DNA from 4 places in the Metabacillus sp. RB-C-LZQ-3-1 genome. Region 2 is predicted to be linked to each of the others. Evidence: riboswitches for the same ligand, from Rfam matches in the RefSeq annotation. Region 2 holds a riboswitch; each other region holds the start of a gene.

The links. A riboswitch is a leader RNA that binds a small molecule or an ion and turns the genes downstream of it on or off. The one in region 2 is predicted to bind cyclic di-GMP.
Positions count from the first base shown of each region.
Region 1: it holds a riboswitch for cyclic di-GMP, as region 2 does, so the genes downstream of both, AC4GZ8_RS25980 (EAL domain-containing protein) here and AC4GZ8_RS08700 (anti-repressor SinI family protein) in region 2, are expected to answer to the same signal.
Region 3: it holds a riboswitch for cyclic di-GMP, as region 2 does, so the genes downstream of both, AC4GZ8_RS19535 (hypothetical protein) here and AC4GZ8_RS08700 (anti-repressor SinI family protein) in region 2, are expected to answer to the same signal.
Region 4: it holds a riboswitch for cyclic di-GMP, as region 2 does, so the genes downstream of both, folE (GTP cyclohydrolase I FolE) here and AC4GZ8_RS08700 (anti-repressor SinI family protein) in region 2, are expected to answer to the same signal.

Region 1 covers NZ_JBZFLI010000040.1:500-4,716, forward strand. The annotation lists partial or broken gene AC4GZ8_RS25965 (hypothetical protein) at 1-57, shown strand, start outside; gene AC4GZ8_RS25970 (antitoxin VbhA family protein) at 68-235, shown strand; gene AC4GZ8_RS25975 (MerR family transcriptional regulator) at 551-1,090, opposite strand; cyclic di-GMP riboswitch class I at 1,404-1,489, shown strand; gene AC4GZ8_RS25980 (EAL domain-containing protein) at 1,583-2,311, shown strand; gene AC4GZ8_RS25985 (response regulator) at 2,387-2,755, shown strand; gene AC4GZ8_RS25990 (MarR family transcriptional regulator) at 3,004-3,582, opposite strand; gene AC4GZ8_RS25995 (hypothetical protein) at 3,770-4,075, opposite strand; gene AC4GZ8_RS26000 (hypothetical protein) at 4,065-4,217, opposite strand, start outside.
Region 2 covers NZ_JBZFLI010000004.1:237,320-241,536, forward strand. The annotation lists gene AC4GZ8_RS08685 (ABC transporter ATP-binding protein) at 1-141, shown strand, start outside; gene AC4GZ8_RS08690 (metallophosphoesterase) at 195-1,088, shown strand; gene AC4GZ8_RS08695 (helix-turn-helix domain-containing protein) at 1,302-1,637, opposite strand; gene AC4GZ8_RS08700 (anti-repressor SinI family protein) at 1,741-1,890, opposite strand; cyclic di-GMP riboswitch class I at 1,924-2,010, opposite strand; gene AC4GZ8_RS08705 (YqhG family protein) at 2,332-3,132, opposite strand; gene AC4GZ8_RS08710 (DEAD/DEAH box helicase) at 3,148-4,217, opposite strand, start outside.
Region 3 covers NZ_JBZFLI010000014.1:102,086-106,302, reverse strand. The annotation lists gene AC4GZ8_RS19555 (hypothetical protein) at 1-149, opposite strand, end outside; gene AC4GZ8_RS19550 (hypothetical protein) at 169-405, opposite strand; gene AC4GZ8_RS19545 (hypothetical protein) at 399-803, opposite strand; gene AC4GZ8_RS19540 (hypothetical protein) at 800-1,333, opposite strand; gene AC4GZ8_RS19535 (hypothetical protein) at 1,754-2,065, opposite strand; cyclic di-GMP riboswitch class II at 2,308-2,391, opposite strand; gene AC4GZ8_RS19530 (helix-turn-helix domain-containing protein) at 2,415-2,630, opposite strand; gene AC4GZ8_RS19525 (PKD domain-containing protein) at 2,963-4,217, opposite strand, start outside.
Region 4 covers NZ_JBZFLI010000007.1:254,576-258,792, reverse strand. The annotation lists gene AC4GZ8_RS13920 (6-carboxytetrahydropterin synthase) at 1-309, opposite strand, end outside; gene AC4GZ8_RS13915 (DNA methyltransferase) at 404-1,720, opposite strand; gene folE (GTP cyclohydrolase I FolE) at 1,793-2,362, opposite strand; cyclic di-GMP riboswitch class I at 2,440-2,525, opposite strand; gene AC4GZ8_RS13905 (DHA2 family efflux MFS transporter permease subunit) at 2,871-4,217, opposite strand, start outside.

The DNA.
Region 1 (4,217 bases), on a different contig from region 2:
ACAAAAGGTAAAAGCAAATCAAAACAACGGTACAAAGGCATGGAACTAGAAAGGTAAAGGTGATGACATGAGCGAAAAATGGGAGAAAGCTATGAAGTATGCAAAAGCCACCAACGCCATAGAAGGATTATATTTAACTCCTGAAGAAGAAAAACTGATTATAGACAACTTAGAGGGAAAAATCACTGATGAGGAATTTCATAAACGAGTATTAGACATGGTAAAATCAAAGTAGCTGGCAGGCTCAAGGGTGGTGTTTTGGGGGAAATCCCCCCTTCACCCTTTATAAACCTCCCTAAAATCTATCGATAATTAACTTGATAATAGTCAATCCATTCATACAATTTTTTATATAGCTTTGAATATTTTTCAAAAGAAATTCGATCAGTTTTAAATTTATAGCCCAATATTAAAAGTTGAAAGATTATATTTTCCTCAACTAGATTTGTTGAACAAAATTGATTTTCCATTTTATTTTAACTCCTTAAAAATACCAAATAAGAAATATTATATTTGATATTTTTGTAATTAAAAAGGACTTTTATACTATTTATCTATCAATTTTATTTCGAAGGAATCTTTTCCACCATGATTGTTTTGGTTCTTCTGCTACTGCAATCTCTAAACGCTTTTCTTCCAGTGAACGATTCAACTCGTGGATAAGTATTCGATCTCTCTTTTCAACCACATCCTTCATTTTTGCTTCAAATGCTCGAAACATCATTTCTCGTTCTTCCTCTACTGCTTCTTTCACGATTTCCCTTAGTTCACTCTTTGATACACGCATTGTATCTTCATTCACAGGTATCGTTAACGTACCGTTATTTTCTTGTGGAAACATTGATACAACAGCTTTTATAGCGTCATTCTTGCTCATATTATTTGCTAGAAATTCTTTTAGTTTTCTTAACGGCATAATGTCTTTTTCAAAATAAGCACGACGATTATGTTCATCTCTATAAAAGCGATAACCAGCGTTTTCTAAATCAATAGACCATCTTCTTAAATTAGATGTAGTAACTTCAAGTAGATCAGCAATATCCTTCGCCCAATAGGCTCTATGTGTTTCCTCATGATTAGTGTTATCCATGGCGTTTATCACCTCTCTATTTAAAATTCTAGGAATAAATCATAAATACCTTCTTGTCAATTAGTAAATCACATAGCAACAAGAAGCAAACAAGAGTAAATGAAAGAACTTACTTTTAAATTATAGGGTTATTTTTGTGTTATTTCCCAAACTGAAAATCGTATAATTTGCCCAAATATGACTAAATATAGAAATTGAATCGCAAATCAACTTCCCAAAAGAGCTATTATGTAAACTAAAAACATAGACAAAAGTCATGTATTTAATTGTCAAATTTTGTTGTAATTTGTTAGAATAGCACTAGTTTAATAATTCCCGATAAAGGCAAACTTATCGAAAGGTAAGGACGCAAAGCCAAGGACCTAAAGCATTTTTTGCTATGGTAGCCTAGCCACCGAAGAAAACTAGATCAAAAAGGTGAACCTAGGCTCTTCAGGTTCACCTTTTTGTTTATTTTATATGTAAAAAAATGGAATAAGGAAGGTGTGAGTTTTGTCTATTGAAGATTTTATAAAGGAAGAAAAATTCTTCCACCATTTTCAGCCTATTTTTTGTCTGAAAACTGGGAATATATTGGGTTTTGAAGTACTTCTCAGATCCAATATGTATTCTAATCCTGAATATATTTTCCAAGAAGCAATAAAAGGAAATAAGCTCTATGAATTAGATTCTGGGTCTATTCATAAAGCTATTTCTACCTACAATTCAGCAGGATTATCTAAAAAAGACGGGAAATTATTTTTGAATATACTTCCATCGACTATCGTAAATCCTGATTTCCCATATTTTCTCAATAAAATTATGGCTGAAAATTATTTAAATAGTCAAGAAATTATTCTAGAGATTTCTGAATCTGAAAATATTCAGGATTTTGATACATTTAAAACTAGAATATTGGAAATAAAAAAACATGGATTTTTAATTGCTATTGATGATATTGGACATGGATATTGTAATTTGAAAACTATTATAGAGCTAAATCCAGACTATTTAAAGTTAGATCGATATTTTTCAAAAGAACTAAAATCTTCTAAACAAAAACAATCCCTTATTTCATTTTTTCTAAATTATTGTCAAGAATATAAAAGTCAATTAATTTTAGAAGGTTTAGAAGATGAATTGGATATGGAAATGGCAAAATCCTTAGGTATTCCTATTGCCCAAGGTTATTTATTAGGAAAACCAGCTTTATTAACAGAATTCTACAATTATCATCTATAAACTATAAATTAATTTTTTTAAAGTTTTAGTATTACAATATAAAGCCGAGTTTTTCCCTAAAGGGGAGAAATAATTATGAAAAAAGTATTAATAGCAGATGATTCTTCATTTATGAGAACAACGATTAAAAAAATTATTGAACAAGAGGATTATCATGTAATTGCAGAAGCTAAAGATGGAAAAGAAGCAATCGATTATTTTGAACATTACCAACCAGATATAGTATTACTTGATTTAACAATGCCTAATATAGATGGAATTGTGGCTCTTAGAGAAATAATAAAAATTAACCCTAAAGCCAAAGTGATAGTATTTTCAGCCTTAGCTACAAAATATACGATGATAGAAGCAATACGATCTGGAGCAAAAGATTTTATTATAAAGCCACATTTCGAACAATTAATACCCACAATAAAAAGACTTTCAGAATCTCTTACAGACTAAATTAGGTTGCCTTTAGGGCAACCTTTTTGCCTTTAGGGCAGATAACGAAAAATATATAAAATAAAGGTTGTAAAACTTAGGACGAATTGCTATTTAATATAGAGTAAGAAGGGAAGAAGTTAAAAAAGTAGGTTTAACCCTTGATATTACTAGTTTTTTTGATAGTTTCGTAGTAATGAAAAATCATTACTTTTGTAATGAAAAATCATTACTACGAAACAAATAAAAAAGAGCCTTAATTTTAGGCTCTAAAATAATTTTTCAGGTAACTTTTTAAGTTCAGCAGGAGTTTTTCTAAACATAGCTTTTAGAGTTCCATTTACGTTGTCTCTATCTCCTGAAAACATGATATGAGGGTTTACAAATAAAGCATAAGCTCTAACATTATTATCTTCTAAACCACTTTCAGAACGTGCTAGAATCCCTTTATCGATTAACCCCTTTATAACTGGATTTACATTCTGCTTTTTCTTTCCTAAAACTGTTGCAAGATCAGTTTGAGTTAAAGGTGTTGAATTAGTTTTCTTGCAATCTTCTACAATGCAATTAGATTCAATTTCAACATGAGGAGCAATATCTATTAAAAAAGTTTTTTCGGCAGTAGTTAAATATTTAATTTTACGCAAGTATAAAAGATTGGCTTGGTTCAACTGGACAAACCTCGCTTTATTTTTTACTTTTCTTTCAGGAATCAATATCATTCCTCTAGAATTTGCTTTAGTTTGCAATTCAGTAGCAGTTTTAAGTTCTTCTTCTGTTAAAATCTTTTCATTTTGAATTTCTCTTAATCTAGCTCTCTTTTCAGCTTCATTAAAATTTTTTCTCATCTAATTCCTCTCCCTATGTAGCAGGAATTAGTCCCAATATGTTAGAATATAAATATCCTATAAGTAATAAAGGGACACTAATTCCTGTCCTCTATGATTTGAGAAACCGCCTATCCGACCAAAGACAGGGCGGTTTTTCTTTTTTCTATATTTCGACAATAACAGTAAAATTTCCTTTTTCATAGACTTATTGACGAGTCAACCTTTCAATTTCGCTTTCAGTTCTAAAAACTCTTTTATTCAAAGCTTGTAGATCATTATCTCGTTCATCTAGCTTTTTACTAATTTGAATCAAGATTGCAGTAATATCTTTAGGTTGTTCTGCTTCTAAACGAAGGGTTGTTTCTTCTATACGTACTAGTTGTTCCTTAATCTCTTTAAATTGCTTTTTATTTTCTTCCGACTGCTCCTGACTTTCATTCTTAAACTTATCAAAATCGCCTCTGAATTCACTTAAAGCAGTCAAAATCATATCTAGTTTTTTATCGGTCATTGTCCTTCTCCCTTTCTATTTTCACTCTCAAACTCTCTAAAAGCTTATCATCTACTCTTTTAGGCTTGTACCCCATTCTATCTATCAAAATACCCTCTATGACCTTCATACGAGCCGTATAACGCCTATATTCGCTTTCAGC
Region 2 (4,217 bases):
TCAACGATACGAAATGCGGATCAAGTAGTCGTTCTAGATAAAGGTTCAGTTATTCAATATGGTGAGTTTGGCAGTTTAGCTAAAGAGAAGCATGGTATGCTTGGTCATCTTCTGGAAAGTCAAATGGAAGCGAGTTTGTAAGAATCTGAATTTTAGAAGAACTACAGATAGATGTACAAACTGGAGAGGTGTTTATGGGAAAGGGGAGATTACTTCAATTTTCGTTACTGGGTCTATGTGTCTTGATTGTTATCTTTACGATATGGGATAACAATAGAATAAAGGTCATCGAACAAGAGATCGAAATTGAAGATTTACCACAAGAATTTGAGGGATTTAAAATCCTTCAAATATCGGATTTACATGAAAAGACATTTGGGTATAAACAAGAAAGACTCATCAAAAAAATAAATTCAATTAATTACGATGTTATCGCACTAACTGGTGATTTATTAGTTATTGTAGATAGTAAAAATTATTCTCCAGCTTATGACTTGTTAGAGGGTATTAACAATAAGGAACATATGCTATTTGTTCCAGGGAATACCGACCCAAATCCATATGTTGTTAATTCGGATCGATCTATTTCAAAAAATCCATTTATTTTGGGGATGGAGGGCAGAGGGGTACAATTGCTAGATTCAGTCTATACAGTTGATAAAAAGAATGCTTCAATTAATTTTGTGAACTTTGATTTATCTAAGCTTGAACCTACGAGTAAGCTTGATAATCTAGAAAAGAATGACCTACTAGTAATATTAAATCATTATCCAATAGTAGATAAAAGAATTGAACAGATAAATGCAGACTCACACTTTTATTTTAGGGAGTATGATTTAATCATAGCTGGACATTATCATGGTGGGCAAATAAGATTTCCATTTGTCGGTGCCTTATTTATACCTGAACCATTCTATTCTAATAATGGACTATTTCCACCGCAAGATCGAGTTAAAGGGTTGTGGGAATATAATGGTATAAAACAATATGTTAGTGCAGGCTTAGGTAGTAGTAATGCAATACCGTTCTTAAAGTTTCGTTTCCTGAATCCTCCCGAGATAAATCTGTTAATTCTAACAAAGAAATAATGAATAAACGATTAATTAATTGAATTGGGGCGTGTAAAAAAGATGGTGGATTATGACACAGTTAGGACATTTTCATATCTCGTTATTTTTATTAAGAAATAAAATTCATAGTAGGGATTTACAGTATGTCTAGCATATTTTTTTACAAAATTGTTAAATTTGTAAAAAACAAAAAAGCACAATCAGCAGCCCATCAAGCCGCCAACCATGCCCTCATTTATCATTGTCATTCTGTAGTTTCCACTTGTTAAATTCCAAAAATTCTCTAAACTGTTCTTTAGACACACCGGACTTCATTGCATCCTGAACAAGCTTTGTCCATTCTAAATCGAGCTCCTCTTGATCGGTTTCGTTTTGTTCATTTAGAAGAGTATTTACTGATACACCAAGAACAGATGAGACCTTTTCTAAAAATTGAACAGAAGGATTTGACTGGAGATTACGCTCAATCGAACTTAAGTAGGATTTTGCTACTCCTGCTCGTTCTGCTAGTTCAGATAGTGATAGATTTTTTTGAGTGCGATATTTTTTTATTCTTGGACCAATCACGTCAAGTCACCTTCCTTAATGAAGCCATTATAACATATAAAGAAGGGTTTGTTTGATATGAAGAACACAAAAAGAAAAAAATTTACACAGATTTAATACATTTTTATGATGTTTTTAAAACGGCATTTGACTTTTGAGTTAAGAAATCTTTAATCTCTTCTACACTGATTCCTAGTTCAAGTGCTTCTAGTATCAACTCGACCCATTCTTGATCAAGCTGTCCGTCTTGTGTAATTTTTTCTTTTATCTCCATTATTCTTAGCCTCCTAAAATACTAATCTGTATTTCAGGCAGTCCAGCCGTCTTAGTTTGTGTAAACTGAAGACCCGTGACTTTGCGTCCCTATTTTTCAATAGGTTTGCCTTTGTACTGATTATTTTGTCACTGATTGTTGGTTATTATATTCCTATTGTCCCTTATTTATGTATAACTAATTGACTATTTACAATTTCTATTATAAAAAAGATTTATTAGGATGTATGCTGAACTTTGTCGATGAGGTTAAAATTTTTCATTTATCTGTAATTTTTACAATAGATTTACAAAAGTAGTTGTAAATTAAGGTTTCTGGGTTTTCTCATTCCGATAATTTTACATTAAAGTAATATAAATGACTGAATAATAAAATTAAATTTTGTCGAACAAAATTTAATTTTATCGATTTGTAAAACTCCTAAGTAATAGATATCATTACTTAGGAGTTTAAAATCCCCTGTGGAGTTATATAAAAAATCCCGCCATTCTGAATTGTAATATTGATTTGAGGCTCATAAAGATCTTTTAATGCTTCTTTTTCAACTTCATAGCATTCAGGTTTTTCTTCTAAGTCCTCGTAAAAATGATTTAATAGCTTTAAGTCCTCGTTCCATCTTTCTCTAGCTTTGTCAGCCCATGTATGATCTTGCTTCCTTATGTCTTCCAAGATGAATTGCTCGATTCGCTTTAATCCGCTTTGTGGTTTAATGAGCGGTGTCATCGTAAAGCAGAGGTCAGGGATTTTAGGTGTTAATTCTAATTTTTCCAGTTTTTCTTGAAAGTTTTCGATTAGAACGCCACTAACTAAATGTAAACCAATTGAATAAAGTTGATCCTTTTTCATATCACATTGATAGGAAACTATAATGTTAACGCCAATCCAGGGGTGGAGGGGAACATTTCCTCCTTGTGTTTTGACTTGCTCAAAAAGTCTGATATAGCTTCCTAGAGTTTTAGTCGATTGAAAAATTTGGTGAAGACGGGGCGCACCGAAATGCATGACCTCACCTTTCAGGTCTTTTGGCGCACGATTTTGATCAGTAATAAGGGTAAGCTTCATAGGATTTGGAACCCCATTAGTTTTTTCAAGGTAGTGCCAGTAAAATGGTCGGTTCATTAAAAGCTTATCCATTTCAATTGTCAGCTGAACAGTCATGTATCCTTCCTGATTTTCAAGTATGTTACAGGAATTCGACGAAAAGAAGCTTTCTAAAAAATGATGGATTTGCTCTTGTTGCATATTGTCGCCACCCTTCTACTTATCTCCGCTTGCTGCTTTTCTTTGCTCTTGTGAGTACTGAGCAAAGTCGAGAATCGATGTTAAATTTTCCATTTTAATTTTCATTTCACGGTCGCTTTTTGAGTGATACATGATATCCTGCAGGTGTTCCTCTAAATTTTTGATTTCTAATCTTGTAAGGATTTCATCCAGGTTACCAATGACTTTTTCAAATAAATTAATTTTGTCATATAAGAGAGTTAAAATATGTTCTTCAACCGTGTTTTTGGTTGCCATATTGAATATATTAACGTCATTTTCTTGTCCAAGACGATGGATACGGCCAATTCGTTGTTCTAAACGCATTGGGTTCCATGGTAAATCATAATTGATAATGTTATGACAAAATTGAAGGTTGATTCCTTCGCCGCCAGCTTCAGTTGCAATTAAAACTTGAACACGATTTTTAAAAAGCTCCTTCATCCAATCTTTTTTTCCTCTTTTAAAGCCTCCGCGAAAGGGAACTGATGTAATACCATGCTGTTGAAGAAACCATTGTAAATAAAATTGAGTTGCACGATATTCGGTAAAAATAATGACTTTATCATCAAGTTCTTTTATTAATTCAACAACTTTTAAGGCTTTTGAGTTTTGTGTAACACCGTCAATCGCCATCATAATGTCTTTTATAACATGATTAGGGAGGGCAGCTTCCTCTTCCTCAGGGAGGTCAAGCATTTTCTTAAGCGTCATATAGACAGCTTCACGACTACTGCAGGCTTCTCGCTGTAAAGTCATGATTGAGAACGTGTTTGCTGCATATTGTGATGATGATTTAAGAGCTGTAATGGTGTCATAAAGATGTTGTTCAGTTTCTGAAAATTCAATTGGTATTGTTTCGACATTTCGCTTTGGCCATTCGATTCCTGTGTCACCGCGCCGATTACGAATCATCACTTTGTTAATAAGCTCTCTTAGTTGTTCATGATCTTCAATAGAACGTTCCTTTGCAGAAAACACATCTGAAAAATAGGCTTCATTCCCGAGATGGCCAGGTTTTAATAAGGATACTAAGTTGAAAATTTCCTCTACTCTGTTTTGAACAG
Region 3 (4,217 bases), on a different contig from region 2:
CGAGATTTTCCTAATAGAGAACCTTCATCTTTTTTTAGAAACTGAACATGGTATGAATCACCATAATCTACGACCTCTAAGAGTACATTCTCTATATTGGTACAATCCCCATCAACGGATACCTGTTTAGGTAATAATTTGATTTTCATTATTTTACACTCTCCTAAATTAAGCTGAAACTGAAAGTTCGTTAACAAACGCATTAAGAATAGTTAGTTCTCTTCCTGATCGTAAAGCTACTTCTACTCTAATTTCTTTTCCCTCAGATTCACCGATTGGTAGAGAATATAAATAGCCTAAATTCGTATCAAGCTTAATGAACTCACCGTTTTTCTTAAGCATATAGAACAACTTTTCTTTCATATATTGTGGTTTGAATAAATCCTCAATTTTATTTTTTAACATGATACTCTCTCCTTTGTTTGGTTAATTCGTATGTTTGTCGACTCTTGATAATAAGTTTTGACAAACTCCATTACATGAGCTTCATCTACAGCGTTAACAGTGATTCTTTTTGCTTTTTTATCTAAGACAAAATCTACCTGGTATAGAAACTTTGGAGGGCATTGAATCCCATCGAAATGTTCATGTTCAGGCAAAACAGAAATCACTCTTTCGGTTCTAATAATTTGTGGAGGAATAAATTCATTTTCCGCGTTCACGATAATCCAAGCTGGATATCCTAAAAGCAGTTGAAAAATAAATATCGTTCCTTCCGCAACCACTTCTCCACCATTCTTGACCACGTAATTCGGGCCAATCGTAAATTGACTTTGTTTAGTATAGAAATTGAATACATTCATATTGCAACCCCTTGAACTGAAAAAAGATCGTAGTCCACAGGCATAATGTCATGCTTTAGACAATCGATCTCTTTTAATAACTCTATCAATTTGAATGGTTTAGTCCCTTTTTTGCGAATCTGTAAGTTTACAGTAGAATCAGGGAGACATACAACTCCTACATCACCTTTACGAAACACTCCCCGAACATCTGAAGTACGGAAAGAAGGGCGTTTTAGGAAGTCCTTAATCCACGATTCTTGAGTTTTAGATTGATGATATATTGTGTATTCAACCCCATTAATCTGAGGTGAAAAACAACCCATTGACATTTCAAATAAATACATTGCACCATCAATGGAACCATCAAAATAAACTCTGTAACCGTATGACGCTTGATGATCACCGTAATTCTTAAATGGCTCGATTACAAATTGAGCGCCATCCATTTGCCATACAAACTTACCTTTCACATTTTTGAAATGTACTGCTGCTAAAGCGGGTCCAAGTTTAGAAGGATGAGCTGGAGCAAAGCATGTTAGCTTAAACATTCCCTTCATCTCCTTCCTCTTTCAAAAGACAATCATCTGAACAGAAAGACTTTCCTTTTATTCGGATAAATGTCTTTTCACAAGTACCACTGCATACATTACAAATCAGTAAACTCTCACCTTTCATAAAATACTTCCTCTCTCTAAAAGTTTTTTTATTTCAAACACTCTCTTTTTCCAAGACAAAACAAAAAAGCCCCTGGACATTAGGTTTAATAAAGACACAATGAAGTGTCGAACCTAAGCCCAGAGGCTTCTAAATGTTTGGTAGTAAACAGCTGACCTTAACGGAAATATGGTCGCATAAAAAAGAAAAAAGAAAAAGTTTGAATATCCTTATTATATCGTATCTTCCTAGTTCATTCAATAAGAGAAGAAAACAAAAAGGGTAAGTAAGATATAAAAATCTTACTTACCCCCTTAATGAGTTAAAAGATATTCTTTTACTTCGTCACGAGTTAATATGAAACTGTTTTCAATATATTTTACTTTTAAAAGACTATCTCTCTGAGTTTTAGGTACTTTAGATAAAGGATATTCTTTAGAAGTTGCGTATAGTACATCTACTGTTTCACTAAAAGCGTCTTCCCATACCGTTTTAAGCTCTTTAGTTAAAGAAATATGTTCTGCAACAGTATCTTCATTAATTAAAATCAAACTTTCTCTAACAACAAATTCTCTTGCACTTAATAATAAATTATCTATACCTTCCCTGTTTCGGATTAATGGCATGTTGAAAACCTTCCTTCACTTCTCTTGAATTTATTATATGTGAAATTTAAGAGAAAACTTTTAGATTCACTACTTTTAAACAAAATAAGAATTTTTTATATAAGAATCTATAAGCTCATATAAATATAATTCGATAGTCCTCTTATAAAATTGGGGGTTGATTTATGATAAATAACAAACAGGTTTATAAAATTGATGTAATGTTCTGATATTTTGTAGAAACAAAATAAAAAGCCATAACTTACATAATGGCCGGTTGCGCTACTTGTTCATGAATGTTCAAAGCGCCCAAATAAGAACATTCTTTCAATACTTCCAATTATTTTTATTATTAAGATGATGATGGAAATTAGTCAAAATCCAAGAGGTCAGACATTTTAACTTCTAAAGCAATCGCAATTTCATAGATATTTTCAAGCGAAATGTTTCGTAATCCTCTCTCTACATCACTCACGTATGTTTGATGAAGATTAGTTAAGTGCCCAAGTTCTTCCTGCGAGATACCTTTTTTTCTCCTATAATGTCTAACTTTTTGACCAAATTTCTTCTTCACATCAATTCGCATTAATTTCAGCCCTTCTAATTATACAGTTTAAAAGGTTTTCGCTAAAAACTCTATAGATTATAAGTCATAATACTGTGTATTATTATTCCATATGAACTTTTCCGAAATGGTAATAAGTCTCTGGTTTTATTGTTAGTGATTTGTAATAATTATGTATTATATAAAAAGTATAATACATAATTACCCAAGATAGAAACAAAAAAATTCCATATTATTCCGACTTTATTCGAGGTAATGGAACAATTATTTTTTGTAGAATCTATATTTTTATACTGGAAAAAATAAAAAAAGACCACTCTATCATAGTAAGAGTGATCAAATAATTCTAAAGTCTAAAATTTCTTATGAACCCTAAATACATCAAATACACTTCCAATAATCTCTACTTGTACGGTATCCCTTTTCACAATTCCATTACTATATTTGACTTCAAATGAGAATATTGCTGTTCCATTAGCTAATTGCGTTCCACCCTCAACCCATGTTGAATCAAATAATTCTCCATTTCTAAATGTAGGTGTATTGTAAGGTAAACTAACGGTAGAAGTATAAAGATTTCCGTTTACTTGATAACCATCAAATTTAACATTTAGGTAAGTGATAGGGTATGCTGTTACATCAGCTTCTAAAATAAATTTCTCACCCGAATAGAATTGATTAGGTGTATTCCCTTTTATAGTGTGCTTTTGTACCCACTCAGGTGTGTGCTTAACATATCCTTTTAGAGTTAAATCATTTACATAAATCGTAGATGTTGCGGTATCGCTTGCTCCGAATGTATCAGTTACTGTCTGCTTAAAGGTGTAATACCCTGGTATATCCGGGATATAAGAAAAATTAGGAGTATTAAACGTAACTTTAACATTGTTCGGTTTCGTAATTTCATAATAATGAGTAATAGCATCTCCATCTGGATCATAAGCAAGAGTGGTTATCTGCATAGTGTCACCAATATAGTAAGTTGACTTATCAAATTTAAATTGCGCGACAGGTGGTAAATTAACCACTACAACATCGCGAATTAATGAATCACTAGCACCATTTGAATCAGTTGCGATCAGTCTTACTTCATAAGTGGTAACTTCACTAAATTTAAAACAAGGATTTGTAGTTGTACTCATGTTAATCCACGTCGTAGTACCCTTTTTACGGTAATCCCAATCATAAGTTAACGCATTTCCATTAGGATCAGTTGACTTATTTGTAAAGCATACATTTTTAGTACGGTCAGTTGGATTAGGACTTTCTGTAAAATCAGCATTCGGTGGATTATTAAAATTATACGTACCTTTATAAGTTGTCACAATATTACCAACATTATCTTCTGCTTGAACATGTAGATACCATTGCCCGTAACTACTATTCGAAACAACGTAATTTGAACTGGTACTCCAAGCAGACCATGTTGTCGGTGTAACTGTTGATGTTGACCAAGCATAACGTGAACGCTTATATCCTGAATGTGGATCACTATACTTTAATCGAACATCAATGGCTGCTGTAGACCAACCTCTACTAAAAAAATCACTAGTATCACTATAATTTCTAAATTGAATAGCAGGAGCAGCTCCATCAGTCCATAAATCC
Region 4 (4,217 bases), on a different contig from region 2:
ATATGAAATAATGTTTTCTGTTGTAGGGATATTTTCTTTAAAATATGGAATCTCTTTATTTAAGAACTTGCCATCTAATTCATTTTGCACAAAAGATTTTACAACTTTATCAATATCTGTGATATTTACAACAATTCCCGATTCACTGTTTAAATGACCTTTTACCATGACTTCAAGTGTATAATCGTGCCCATGACCGTGTTTGTTACTACACGGCCCAAACACCTTAATATTTTCCTCTTCACTCCAATCTTCAATGCGGTAGGAATGTGCTGCTGAAAAATACATTTTTCTTGAAAGGTAAAGCATGAAGGTGTCCTCCTATCAATTTTTTCCTATAGGGAAAATATTGCTTCATTATTAAGTTAAGATAAAATCTAAATGATGTAGGAACCTTTATCTTTTAGGATCTCTTCTTCATCATGTAACTATATCCGAATACATCTGTTATTCTTATCACTTCTTCATCAATTTTCTCAATGGTTTGAATCCAATCATTATTAATTTGTTTTTCAATTTCTTTAGCTTTTCTTAATAAAGACTCTTTTTCTATTAAATAAGTATTAGATTCTTGATTTATTTGAATCATACTAAAATGATTACGTTCAACATGTACAACATGATAGAAAATCCATGCTAATGAATCTTCAATTCTTAACAAATATCCTTCTTTTGTTTCTATTGGGATAGGCCTCGTAATCGTATTTTGAATGACTTCTTGAAGATTGTCATCCGCTATAGAAGGCATCAGAAGTTTAAATGTGAATTGCTCATTATTATTGAAGTCAACATCTGATAAATAACTAAAAGCCTCAATTTCCAGCTCTTTTTCTCCAACAAATTCCTTTAGTTTTGTTAGTTCGTATAAAGAAAAGGGTATATCAGATTTTTTGATATAAGATGATCCGCTTAAATATTCAGGATTAAAGTCTTCAATAAACGAATGAAGATTGATATTTATATCCATCTTTGAGAAGCGTTTCTGTGTTGTTCTTATCGAAAAGGCATGATTATCACACGCAAACCAACGTCGTTTTAATTCCTCTGCTACATAGGGCATCGTCCCGCTTCCACAATAAAAGTCACCTATTAAATCCCCTTTTTTTGTAGTAGCTTCAAGGATCCTTTTTAACAATGCTTCGGGCTTTTGAGATGGAAAATACGTATTCTCTTCTCCTAAATCATAACCGCCTAGATCATCCCAAACCGATGGATATACAACATCATCTTTTTTAAGATAATTCCTAGTTTTACTATAAAAGAACAGTGTTTCATGTTGATATCCGAACTGATTTATACCAGTATTCCATGGCGTTTGGGCATGTTTCCAGATAACCTCCATTAAGAAGTTCTCTTTGCCAAAAACTTCATCTAAAACTACTTTGACGTAATGAGCCATAAATAGATTAATTTGTAATACAACTGTTCCTGTATCACTCAGTAATTCTCTCGCAAGTTCTATTCTTTTTTTATAGTCTTTTAAATACAATTCGGGTTGAAAATAATCTCGAACAGTCCTTAATTCATCCCAGGGATGAACAAATTCAATCCCCTTATCATTTTGCATAGAAAATATTAATCCAGAATTAAATGGTCCATCTAAGTAAATCATGTCAAACTTTCCGGAATAACCATCTGCAATTAACTGCTGCATAATTCTTTGATTATCACCAAAAACAATAGAACGATGTAAATTATTTATTTCTGGGTAAATGAACAACGTGATCTCTCCTTAGCATTTACCGATATGAGCGGCAATCCTTTTTATCATTATTTTTATCTTCTGGACCTATCAATCTCTCTGCAAAGCTCTCTCAAATTCATCTACAAGTGCAACATTTTCTTTAAAAACACCTTTTTTAATCGTTGTTACTGTTGAGCTTCCTGGTTTTTTCACCCCTCTAGCACACATACATAGATGCTGGCCTTCGATGCTTACGATCACTCCATCAGGTTGCAGAACATTCATGACAGCATTTGCAATTTGTTGTGTCATACGCTCTTGAACTTGCGGTCTTTTGGAGACTAATTCTACCAGGCGGGCAAACTTACTTAACCCTACGACTCTGCCATTTGGAATATAGCCGATATGCGCCTTACCAAAAAACGGAATTAGGTGATGTTCACAAAATGTATAATAGTTGATATCTTTCACAACAACGATGCCTTCATACTCTTCTTCAAAAGTTGTTGTTAAAGCTGTTTCAGGATCAACACCTACTCCCGCAAATACTTCACGATACATTTTTGCCACACGTTTTGGTGTATCTACTAATCCTTCTCTATCAGGATCTTCTCCCAATAACTCTAAAATTCCACGTATATGTTCCTCTAATAAAGCCTTTTTCATTTCAACAGTCATAATCTTTCCTCCTCATAAAAGTATAAAAAAATGCCTACCAAAATAAGATTGGTAGGCATAGCTTTTTTCCAATCCTTTTCGGTAACCCGGCGACCGTAGAGAAGTTCTCCTTAGGCCCGTAGCTTTGCGTCCCCAACTTTCGAAGGGTTTGCCATTATCGAAGGTATGTCATTTTTATTTATATCGTCAAATAGTCCTGAATTGTTTAGTGGTACTTTTACCCTTTTAGTATATAACTACTATATTTTCAAGTAAATATATTTTTATTTTTTATAATTATATGATAATTCAAGCGTGTTTCAGTCGAATATTGTCGACAATCTGCAACTTAACTTCTACAGTTGTTCCATACCCTTTTCAATCACTTTTATGACGGTGTTTACTTTCATATTAACTTTTTTCACCATAAACATTCACATTTATTTTTATAGAAACCACTTGATTATGTTGAATAACTATTCTTAAACGAAAGAGCCGATCCCCTTATCGGAATCGGCTCTCCATATTATTATATCGTTTTAGGCTTCATCTGTGGCTTAGCCTCGTTATTTAATTTCTGAACAGCTTCTTTGCTTGTATCTACACGTTTTACAAAGATAGAAAGAACTAATGCCACAATATTTATTCCTAAAGCAACGTAGAATGAATATTGAATTCCCGCTAATAATGATTTCTGCATGAGTAATGCCTGACTAGAAGCAGTTAAAGTTGTTGGATCTACACCAGACATTAAGTTTTCTGCTTCTGATGTTGTTACGGAGTTCATGATCGTTACAAGAATAGCCGTACCAATGGAACCGGACACTTGTTGTACTGTATTATTAACAGCTGTACCATGTGGGTTTAATACGTTTGGTAATTGATTTAACCCATTTGTCATAATTGGCATCATCACCATTGACATCCCAAACATACGAAGGGAGTATATGAAAATGATATGACCATAACTAGTGTCAAGCTGTACATTTGCTAACATGTACGTGGAAACAGCTGTTACCGATAAGCCTAAAACTGCAAGAACACGCGGTCCAAATTTATCGAATAACTTACCTGTAATTGGTGACATCAATCCCATAATGATCGCACCAGGTAACATCATTAATCCTGAATCAAGCGGTGAAATACCTCTAACATTTTGCACATAAGCAGGTGTTAAAATCATACCGGAAAACATGGCTACTGCATTCACAATCATAATAACTGAGCCAAGTGCAAACATTGGATATTTATAAACGCGTAAATCTAATAATGGTTTTTCCATTTTCAATTGACGAACAACGAAAATAACTAAAGCAATCACACCAGCGATCAGAGTTGTTAAAACGATTGGATCTGTCCAGCCATCTGAGCTTGCTGAACTGAAACCATATAATAGACCTCCAAAACCAATTGAAGATAAAACAACTGAGAAGTAATCAAGCTTCGCTTCTTTGTTTTGCTCCATTACATTTTGGAATTTAAAGAACGCTAATAATAGTGTTATAACAGCTAATGGTAAAATCATTTCAAATAGTAAACGCCAGTCATAGTGTTCAACAATATAACCTGATAAAGTTGGTCCGATTGCCGGAGCTGTAATCATAACTAATCCAAAAACACCCATTGCTGCACCACGTTTTTCACGTGGAAAGCTGACAAGCATAACATTCATTAATAAAGGTCCCATTACAGAAGAACCTGCTGCTTGAATCATACGACCTGTAAGTAATAAACTAAAGTTAGGTGAAAATGCTGCTAATGCTGTACCTAACGTAAAGATAATCATCGATGTGATAAACAAGCTACGGTTAGAAAATCTTGTGAGTAAAAAGGCCGAAGCCGGAATTAATACACCACTGACAAGCATATAACCAGT